Regions from separate parts of the Enterococcus montenegrensis genome, predicted to be linked through region 2. Evidence: riboswitches for the same ligand, from Rfam matches in the RefSeq annotation. Region 2 holds a riboswitch; the other holds the start of a gene.

Region 1 (4,945 bases), 340 kb from region 2:
TTCATTAGAAAAATCCGTTTTTCCAAATCACTAGGTTTACTTAAATATTGTGCATAGGTTTGAACTGCTTGCTCTTCTAGCGTTTGAATACGACTTGGCAGCATCCCAGTTAAACCTAATTTTTCACGTTCAACTTTAGTAAAAGCTGTTCCTTTGTTTAAAAATGGATTGTTTAAAATTTCCATACCTTTCATTTTGAAAGCCTCCTCTTAATTTTGCGGTTATCCCTCGTTGACAATGACAAGGTTAATCCTTATTCCTTGCTATAGTCAAAAGCTGCAGTTATGATAAATTTAATTTATATGATAAGACTACCAAGAACTATTCATTCCAAGCAAATAGGAGGCTTTATCATGAATATTCGTGACTTAGAATACTTTCAACGCCTAGCTTTAGAAAAAAATTATTCTAAAGTAGCCGACTTTTACCACGTTAGCCAACCAACGATTACTTATGCCGTTAAACGCTTAGAAACTGAGCTAAATGTCAGTTTGGTCAATCGTAATCAGGCTCACAAAAATATCACCTTGACCCCAGCCGGTCGCCAATTTTTATTACATGCAAATAGTATTTTGCGGGAGTTGCGAATTGCCAAACAAGAGATGACACATTTCACGGCAAAAAAATTGCCTTTGGGATTGCCACCGATTATCGGCAATTATTATTTTCCAAAATTATCTCCGAAACTTTTACAAGCAGATATCCTTCCCCATCTCATTATTCAACGAGAAGGTTCTGAAAACTTATTGCGCCAAATCAAATTAGGCCGTCTGGATGTTGGCTTAATCGGCTCTTTAGATGCCATTCATGAAGATTCTTTAAATACCGAAATCTTAACTAAGAAAAAATTCAAGATTGTGGCTGCACCAACACACCCCCTAGCTACAAAAAAAACAGTAGCTTTCGCTGACTTAGGGGACGAAAAATTTTTATTACTAAGTGAACAATATGTACACCACCATGCCTTTGCTCGCTTAAGCCAAAGTGGCAATACAGATCCAAAAATTATTTATCAAAGTGATGATTTGGATATCTTAAAAGGTATGATTAAGTCTGGTATGGGAATCGGCTTTTTAGCTGAACTTGCCGTTAGTCCTGATGATAACTTAGTAACGATTGACTTATCGGATTTAACACAGCCGCAATTTCTGATTTCTCTCATCCATCGCAACAGCAGTATCGTAACACCAATTATGGAGGAATTATTGGCATTAATTCGACAAGTTGTCACTGAAGATGAAAATAAAAAAGTTCAAAAAGACTAAATTCCATGTCTTTTTGAACTTTTTTGATAGATTGGTTTATTTTCTAGGTCTAAAGGGAATTACATTATCCGGCAAATGCTCTGGCGGAATTGGCGTTCTGTTATTACTCGAGAGAAAATTGTTAGCACTTTTCTCCGGTTGAAGTAGCCTCGCCTTCATTTGTTCAAGTTCTCGTTTTCCTTCTTCTTTTTCTTCTGCCATTTGTTCTTTAATCGCAACTATATCAGCGGGATCAATCGTTAAATGCTGATACTTTTCCTTAAGGTGATGAAAAGCCATGGCTTCAGCAAAACACTTCGGACCACCACGTGCGACAATTTTCAAATACGTTGCATACTGTCCTGTAAATCTTTTTTTCATCTTAAATTCCTCCTATCTTTCCTTTGGGCAGGATGGAGCACCTTGCTTTTAGCAGGTTGCTGAAGCGTCATAGAGCCTGTTCTCTCAGCTTCTCGTGATAGATGAGTTCAGTATAACATGAATTTTTTAAATTTTTTTTAACAATATTCGTTTGCATACTTAACTAAATATCTTAGCTAATTCGTCAATTTTTTCATGCTTAAGCAGATTAGTGTAATTGGTTAATCCCGCTACCTTTTTTATAATAAGTCTACTAAAAAAAGGACATTGTTTCGGATCATAAATACCACCCACAAATGTTTTTATAGTGGCGTGTTGTAATAATTCTGCAGGAAAATTTTGCTCAAAAACTTCTGTCGCCTTTTCTGGCTGTAGCCCACAAAGAAATAATCCCAGTCTATATTGTTTCAATTCTTCTTGATAGGTTGTCATAAAAGTTTTCATTTCTTTACTAATCATGCCGGCAGTTACAGGCGAGCCGATAATGATTGTCTGATACATTTTCAATTCATTGAAATCAGTTCCTTTTAAAGGGAGTGCAACAGCATCAGGAATCTTTGCAGCAAGTTGAGTGGCAACTTGTTTTGTCGTCCCCTGTTTTGTCGTGTAAACAATTGCAGTCTTCATATTTTCTCTCTATTCATCAGTATTTTGTACTGTTTTATTATACCAAATAATTTTGTAGACTTATTTTCTGAACTTTCGTGATTATTTTATTCTAGTCATCACTTTCCTGATTAACTATACTAACGCTAAATTTTGTTTCGTGTTTTATAAATCATTTTAGAAAAATTGATTTAAACGATCCTTGTCATAAAAAAACGTCCCACACTTAAACAATTAAGTTAAGTGTGGGGCGTCATTGTATTTCTAAATAAATTTTAATCTAGCCTGCCAACTCTTCAAATTGAGAATTGTAAAGTTGTGCGTAGTAGCCACCTTTAGCTAATAATTCTTCGTGGGTACCTTGTTCTTTGATATCCCCATCTTGCATGTAAAGAATTTTATCGGCATCTTTAATTGTCGATAAGCGGTGGGCGATAACAAAGGAAGTTCGTCCGGCCATTAAATTGTTCATAGCATTTTGAATTAAGACTTCTGTCCGTGTATCAACAGAAGATGTCGCTTCATCTAAAATCAAAATTGGTTTATCGGCTAAGATTGCTCGGGCAATGGTTAACAATTGTTTTTGTCCTTGGGAGATGTTAGAAGATTCTTCGTTTAACTCCATGTTGTAGCCACCAGGCAATGTTTCAATAAAGTGATGAACATGGGCTGCTTTTGCTGCTGCGTAAACTTCTTCATCTGTTGCATCTAAGTTCCCATAACGTAAGTTGTCCATAATGGTTCCTTTAAACAACCACGTATCTTGTAGGACCATCCCGATATTTTCCCGTAAGTCGGCACGATTGAAATCGCGAATATCATGCCCATCAATTTTAATGGCGCCTGAGTTTACATCGTAAAAACGCATCAACAATTTGACCATTGTTGTTTTACCAGCACCAGTTGGTCCAACGATGGCAACAGTTTGCCCAGGATCAACATGACTGCTGAAATCGTTAATGATGATTTTATCTGGTGTGTAACCAAAGTGTACATGTTCAAAGTCCACTTCACCTTTAACTTTACCGATCTTCACTGGATTTTCGACTGTTTGTGCTTCTTCTTCTTCACCTAAGAATTCAAAAACACGTTCAGCTGCGGCTGCCATAGATTGCAGCATATTCGAAACTTGTGCCAATTGGGCAATAGGTTGTGTCAAGTTACGAACGTATTGGATAAACGCTTGAATATCCCCAACGGTAATTGTACCGTTATACGCCAAGATACCCCCGATAATCGCGACTGCAACATAACCTAAGTTACCAACAAAGTTCATAATCGGTTGCATCAAACCTGAAAGAAATTGTGATTTCCAAGCAGATTTAAAAAGAATGTCATTTTGTTCTTTGAATTCATTCAACGCATTTTCTTCATCGTTAAATAGATGAACAATATTGTAACCACCGACAGTTTCTTCTACTTGACCATTAATTTTACCTAAATATTTTTGTTGCGTAGCAAAATATTTTTGTGAGTATTTTACGACAACCATAATTAGGAGTAACGAAATGGGTACGATCAAAATAGAGATACCAGTCATTTTAACAGAGATCGATAACATCATGATGATTACACCAATAATAGTAAAAGTTGACGTAATCAACTGCGTAACCGATTGGTTTAAAGATTGTCCCAGCGTATCCACATCATTTGTGATACGGGATAAAACTTCACCAGTTGTCCGGCTTTCAAAGTAATTCATTGGCATCCGGTTGATTTTCTCAGAAATTTCTTTACGCATACGATAGGTAACTTTTTGCGTGACCGTGGACATAATCCAACCTTGCATCACACCAAATAGTGCAGCTACTAAGTACAAACCTAACATGAAGAGTAAAATTTGACCGATTTTATCAAAGTTGATGCCGCCGGTACCTTGATATTTTTTAATTAAGCCATTAAAAAGTTCTGTAATGGCTTTAGATAAGATTTTTGGTCCCCAAATATTGAAAACAGTTGATGCTGCCGCGAATATCATGACGAACAAGACAGCAATCTTATAATTTGCCATATAGGAGACTAATTTTTTGATAGTACCTTTGAAGTCTTTGGCTTTTTCGCCACCGGCCATACCGCCGCCCATTGGTCCATGTCCGCCCCGCGGACGTTGTTGTTTACTTTCTGCCATTTTCTTCGCCTCCTATTCTGCTTCCAAACCTAATTCAGCATTACTCAATTGTGATGAAGCAATTTCTTGATAAACAGCAGATGTTTCCATCAATTCATCATGTGTACCTTGCGCCACAATCCGACCTTCATTTAAAACGATAATATTGTCAGCATGCAAAATAGTAGAAATTTTTTGTGCCACAATAATTTGGGTAATATCTTTAACATTTTCTGCTAATGCGCGTCGCAGTGCAACATCCGTTTTATTATCCAAAGCAGAAAGTGAATCGTCAAAAATCAAAATTTTCGGATCTTTTGCTAACGCACGTGCAATGGACAAGCGTTGTTTTTGACCACCAGAAACGTTTGTCCCACCTTGTGAGATGGCACGATCATAACCGTCATCATTGGAGTCGATGAATTCTTCTGCTTGGGCAATCATCGCGGCTTTTTTCATTTGTTCGTCTGTAATACCTTCCACGTCACCAAATTTAATATTAGATTTAATATCGCCAGAGAATAAAATTCCTTTTTGCGGTACAAACCCGATTAAATCATGTAATTTATGCAAACTCATTTGGCGAATGTCTACGCCATCAATGGTA
Region 2 (4,945 bases):
CGTAACATTTGTTTCTTTTTTCATTTTTAACCTCCTCAACTAAACTTAAACTCTCTTTTTACAACAACTAGCAAAAAATTGCATTTAAATTTTCGTATCTCTTTTTTAAAAGCTATTTTCCTCAAAGAAAAGCCGCTATCACCTAAGCAATAGCGGCCAAAAAAATCAAGTAAACAATCAGTATTATGCGTTCACACTAGCTAGCAATGCGTCTACTTTATCCGTGTGTTCCCATGGTAAATCAACATCAGTCCGACCAAAATGGCCATAAGCTGCTGTCTGACGATAAATCGGACGACGCAAGTCCAACATCTCAATAATGCCAGCTGGACGTAAATCAAAGTTTTCACGAATTGCTTCAATTAATTTTTCATCACTGACAGTACCAGTTCCAAAAGTATTAATTGAAATCGAAACAGGTTGTGCTACACCGATTGCGTAAGCCAATTGTACTTCAACTTTGCTAGCAAGTTTAGCCGCCACAATATTTTTTGCAATATAACGAGCAGCATAACTAGCCGAACGGTCAACTTTAGTAGCATCTTTACCAGAAAAAGCACCGCCACCATGACGGGCATATCCCCCGTAAGTATCTACAATAATTTTACGACCTGTTAACCCGGCATCTCCTTGTGGCCCACCAATTACAAAGCGTCCTGTAGGATTGATAAAGTATTTTGTATCTTCATCTAATAATTCACTTGGGATAACTGGTTCAATAACTTTTTTAATCACATCTTTACGGATTGTCGCGTTGTCAGCAGCATCATCGTGCTGTGTGCTAATTACGACTGTATCGATTCGTTTAGCTTTACCAGCTTCATCATATTCTACCGTCACTTGCGACTTTGCATCAGGACGTAAATATTTAAGTTCACCATTTTTACGTAGCTCTGCTAAACGACGAACTAATTTATGACTTAATGAAATTGGCAATGGCATTAATTCTGGTGTTTCATCACAAGCAAAACCAAACATTAAACCTTGGTCGCCTGCTCCAATCTCATCAATCATCGCATCTTTATTATCGCGACTTTCCAAAGCGGCATCTACGCCTTGTGCAATATCAGGTGATTGTTCATCAATTGCTACTAAAACAGCAACTGTATCCCCATCAAAGCCAAATTTAGCGCGCGTATAGCCGATATCTTTAATCGTATTTCGAACGATTTTTTGAATATCTACATAAGCCGATGTCGAAATTTCACCAAACACTAAAACTAAACCCGTTGTTACTGAAGTTTCACATGCTACACGAGCAGTTGGATCCTTCGCTAAAATTGCATCCAAGATTGCATCACTGATTTGATCAGCCACCTTATCTGGATGTCCTTCAGAAACAGATTCTGAAGTAAATAAATGTCTTTCTGTCATGATGATTCCCCCTAATAATATTCGGTTACAAGGCATCTTCGCAGTGCGAATCCTCTCGGGAACTTGCAACGTTTGTAGTATAGCAGATTTAATCAGATAAAGCTCGCTTATTTTATTATATTTCCTAATAAAACAAAAAAAAGAAGATACACGACGTATCTTCTCATGATCCGTACGGGATTCGAACCCGTGTTACCGCCGTGAAAGGGCGGTGTCTTAACCGCTTGACCAACGGACCAATCATTAATGGGCCTAAATGGACTCGAACCATCGACCTCACGCTTATCAGGCGTGCGCTCTAACCAGCTGAGCTATAGGCCCATATAAAACTAAACAACTTTTTCAATGAAATACATTAAAAAAGAGATGGCGCGGGACAGAATCGAACTGCCGACACATGGAGCTTCAATCCATTGCTCTACCAACTGAGCTACCGAGCCAAAACGGTCCCGACGGGACTCGAACCCGCGATCTCCTGCGTGACAGGCAGGCGTGATAACCACTACACTACGGGACCAGGGTTTAGTTTTATAATTGCGGGAGCAGGATTTGAACCTACGACCTTCGGGTTATGAGCCCGACGAGCTACCAGACTGCTCCATCCCGCGATAATATAAGTTTTACTAACTCTCTACATAAATATAGAATTGTAGCAAAGGAGGATAAGGGATTCGAACCCTTGCACGGTTTTACCCGCCTGACGGTTTTCAAGACCGTTCCCTTCAGCCGGACTTGGGTAATCCTCCAAAAAAAAAAAAATGACCCGTACGGGATTCGAACCCGTGTTACCGCCGTGAAAGGGCGGTGTCTTAACCACTTGACCAACGGGCCAGCTAGAACGGAGAAGGAGGGATTTGAACCCTCGCGCCGGTTTCCCGACCTACACCCTTAGCAGGGGCGCCTCTTCAGCCACTTGAGTACTTCCCCAAAAACCAAAAATGTTTTGATTTTGTAATGGGCCTAAATGGACTCGAACCATCGACCTCACGCTTATCAGGCGTGCGCTCTAACCAGCTGAGCTATAGGCCCATATTTAAAAACTAAAAGCGGGTGACGAGAATCGAACTCGCGACAACAGCTTGGAAGGCTGTGGTTTTACCACTAAACTACACCCGCATGGCGGTCCCGACGGGACTCGAACCCGCGATCTCCTGCGTGACAGGCAGGCGTGATAACCACTACACTACGGGACCAGGATTTAGTTTTTAAAATTGCGGGAGCAGGATTTGAACCTACGACCTTCGGGTTATGAGCCCGACGAGCTACCAGACTGCTCCATCCCGCGATAATATAAGTTTTACTAACTCTCTACATAAATATAGAATTGTAGCAAAGGAGGATAAGGGATTCGAACCCTTGCACGGTTTTACCCGCCTGACGGTTTTCAAGACCGTTCCCTTCAGCCGGACTTGGGTAATCCTCCAAAAAAATCAAATCTACAATGCCACGGATGGACCTTGTAGGACTCGAACCTACGACCGGACGGTTATGAGCCGTCTGCTCTAACCAACTGAGCTAAAGGTCCAGGCTCTAAAAAATCGCGGCGGAGGGGATCGAACCCCCGACCTCCCGGGTATGAACCGGACGCTCTAGCCAGCTGAGCTACACCGCGAATAATCACTTTATTATTACTATTAAAATGATATGGAGCCTAGCGGGATCGAACCGCTGACCTCCTGCGTGCAAAGCAGGCGCTCTCCCAGCTGAGCTAAGGCCCCTTGTTTCTTTTAAATCGGGAAGACAGGATTCGAACCTGCGACCCCTTGGTCCCAAACCAAGTGCTCTACCAAGCTGAGCTACTTCCCGTTAAATTATTACTACGCGCCCAAGAGGAGTCGAACCCCTAACCTTTTGATCCGTAGTCAAACACTCTATCCAGTTGAGCTATGGGCGCATCTTTCTAATGCCGAGGACCGGAATCGAACCGGTACGGTGATCACTCACCGCAGGATTTTAAGTCCTGTGCGTCTGCCAGTTCCGCCACCCCGGCTTTTTTACTTTTTAAAGTAAAGCGGAAAACGGGGTTCGAACCCGCGACCCCCACCTTGGCAAGGTGGTGCTCTACCACTGAGCTATTTCCGCATGGTTTTGATGCCGGCTAAAGGACTTGAACCCTCGACCCTCTGATTACAAATCAGATGCTCTACCAACTGAGCTAAGCCGGCCTTTTATGCGGGTGAAGGGACTTGAACCCCCACGCCGTAAGGCGCCAGATCCTAAATCTGGTGCGTCTGCCAATTCCGCCACACCCGCATATTTCTTATGAGCCGTACAGGGCTCGAACCTGTGACCCTCTGATTAAAAGTCAGATGCTCTACCAACTGAGCTAACGGCTCATATGGGGGTTAACGGGTTCGAACCGCTGACCCTCTGCTTGTAAGGCAGATGCTCTCCCAGCTGAGCTAAACCCCCATAAGTTCGCGTGGCGACGTCCTACTCTCACAAAGGGAAACCCTTCACTACAATCGGCGCTAAGAAGCTTAACTTCTGTGTTCGGCATGGTTACAGGTGTATCCTTCTCGCTATCGCCACCACACTATTTAATTAAGTGAATTTCATTCACTCAAAACTGGATCTTGAAGTTTTTCAAAACTCTTCCGAGTTTTCTTTTACTTTGGTTAAGTCCTCGATCGATTAGTATCAGTCCGCTCCATACATCACTGTACTTCCACTCCTGACCTATCTACCTGATCTTCTCTCAGGGATCTTACTTTCTTTAAGAAATGGGAAATCTCATCTTGAGGTGGGCTTCACACTTAGATGCTTTCAGCGTTTATCCCTTCCCTACATAGCTACCCAGCGATGCCTCTGGCGAGACAACTGGTACACCAGCGGTAAGTCCATCCCGGTCCTCTCGTACTAAGGACAGCTCCTCTCAAATTTCCAACGCCCGCGACGGATAGGGACCGAACTGTCTCACGACGTTCTGAACCCAGCTCGCGTGCCGCTTTAATGGGCGAACAGCCCAACCCTTGGGACCGACTACAGCCCCAGGATGCGACGAGCCGACATCGAGGTGCCAAACCTCCCCGTCGATGTGGACTCTTGGGGGAGATAAGCCTGTTATCCCCAGGGTAGCTTTTATCCGTTGAGCGATGGCCCTTCCATGCGGAACCACCGGATCACTAAGCCCGACTTTCGTCCCTGCTCGACTTGTAAGTCTCGCAGTCAAGCTCCCTTCTGCCTTTACACTCTGCGAATGATTTCCAACCATTCTGAGGGAACCTTTGGGCGCCTCCGTTACCTTTTAGGAGGCGACCGCCCCAGTCAAACTGCCCATCTGACACTGTCTCCCACCACGATTAGTGGTGCGGGTTAGAGTGGCCATAACACAAGGGTAGTATCCCACCATTGCCTCCTTCGAAACTAGCGTCCCGATCTCTACGGCTCCTACCTATCCTGTACATGTGGTACAGACACTCAATATCAAACTACAGTAAAGCTCCATGGGGTCTTTCCGTCCTGTCGCGGGTAACCTGCATCTTCACAGGTACTAAAATTTCACCGAGTCTCTCGTTGAGACAGTGCCCAAATCGTTACGCCTTTCGTGCGGGTCGGAACTTACCCGACA

The links. A riboswitch is a leader RNA that binds a small molecule or an ion and turns the genes downstream of it on or off. The one in region 2 is predicted to bind S-adenosylmethionine.
Region 1: it holds a riboswitch for S-adenosylmethionine, as region 2 does, so the genes downstream of both, P3T75_RS10485 (hypothetical protein) here and metK (methionine adenosyltransferase) in region 2, are expected to answer to the same signal.

What each region holds. Positions count from the first base shown of each region.
Region 1 covers NZ_CP120467.1:2,179,092-2,184,036, forward strand. Annotated here, with positions in the region: gene P3T75_RS10475 (malolactic enzyme) at 1-194, opposite strand, end outside; gene P3T75_RS10480 (LysR family transcriptional regulator) at 354-1,265, shown strand; gene P3T75_RS10485 (hypothetical protein) at 1,302-1,625, opposite strand; SAM riboswitch class I at 1,635-1,729, opposite strand; gene P3T75_RS10490 (flavodoxin domain-containing protein) at 1,785-2,252, opposite strand; gene P3T75_RS10495 (ABC transporter ATP-binding protein) at 2,512-4,359, opposite strand; gene P3T75_RS10500 (ABC transporter ATP-binding protein) at 4,372-4,945, opposite strand, start outside.
Region 2 covers NZ_CP120467.1:2,514,811-2,519,755, forward strand. Annotated here, with positions in the region: gene P3T75_RS12070 (MDR family MFS transporter) at 1-24, opposite strand, end outside; gene metK (methionine adenosyltransferase) at 184-1,374, opposite strand; SMK box riboswitch at 1,372-1,448, opposite strand; tRNA gene P3T75_RS12080 (tRNA-Glu) at 1,541-1,612, opposite strand; tRNA gene P3T75_RS12085 (tRNA-Ile) at 1,622-1,695, opposite strand; tRNA gene P3T75_RS12090 (tRNA-Phe) at 1,742-1,814, opposite strand; tRNA gene P3T75_RS12095 (tRNA-Asp) at 1,819-1,891, opposite strand; tRNA gene P3T75_RS12100 (tRNA-Met) at 1,909-1,982, opposite strand; tRNA gene P3T75_RS12105 (tRNA-Ser) at 2,031-2,120, opposite strand; tRNA gene P3T75_RS12110 (tRNA-Glu) at 2,134-2,205, opposite strand; tRNA gene P3T75_RS12115 (tRNA-Ser) at 2,214-2,301, opposite strand; tRNA gene P3T75_RS12120 (tRNA-Ile) at 2,330-2,403, opposite strand; tRNA gene P3T75_RS12125 (tRNA-Gly) at 2,420-2,490, opposite strand; tRNA gene P3T75_RS12130 (tRNA-Asp) at 2,492-2,567, opposite strand; tRNA gene P3T75_RS12135 (tRNA-Met) at 2,586-2,659, opposite strand; tRNA gene P3T75_RS12140 (tRNA-Ser) at 2,708-2,797, opposite strand; tRNA gene P3T75_RS12145 (tRNA-Ile) at 2,826-2,899, opposite strand; tRNA gene P3T75_RS12150 (tRNA-Met) at 2,913-2,986, opposite strand; tRNA gene P3T75_RS12155 (tRNA-Ala) at 3,020-3,092, opposite strand; tRNA gene P3T75_RS12160 (tRNA-Pro) at 3,107-3,180, opposite strand; tRNA gene P3T75_RS12165 (tRNA-Arg) at 3,195-3,268, opposite strand; tRNA gene P3T75_RS12170 (tRNA-Leu) at 3,279-3,364, opposite strand; tRNA gene P3T75_RS12175 (tRNA-Gly) at 3,385-3,456, opposite strand; tRNA gene P3T75_RS12180 (tRNA-Thr) at 3,467-3,539, opposite strand; tRNA gene P3T75_RS12185 (tRNA-Leu) at 3,546-3,627, opposite strand; tRNA gene P3T75_RS12190 (tRNA-Lys) at 3,638-3,710, opposite strand; tRNA gene P3T75_RS12195 (tRNA-Val) at 3,714-3,786, opposite strand; rRNA gene rrf (5S ribosomal RNA) at 3,795-3,910, opposite strand; rRNA gene P3T75_RS12205 (23S ribosomal RNA) at 3,989-4,945, opposite strand, start outside.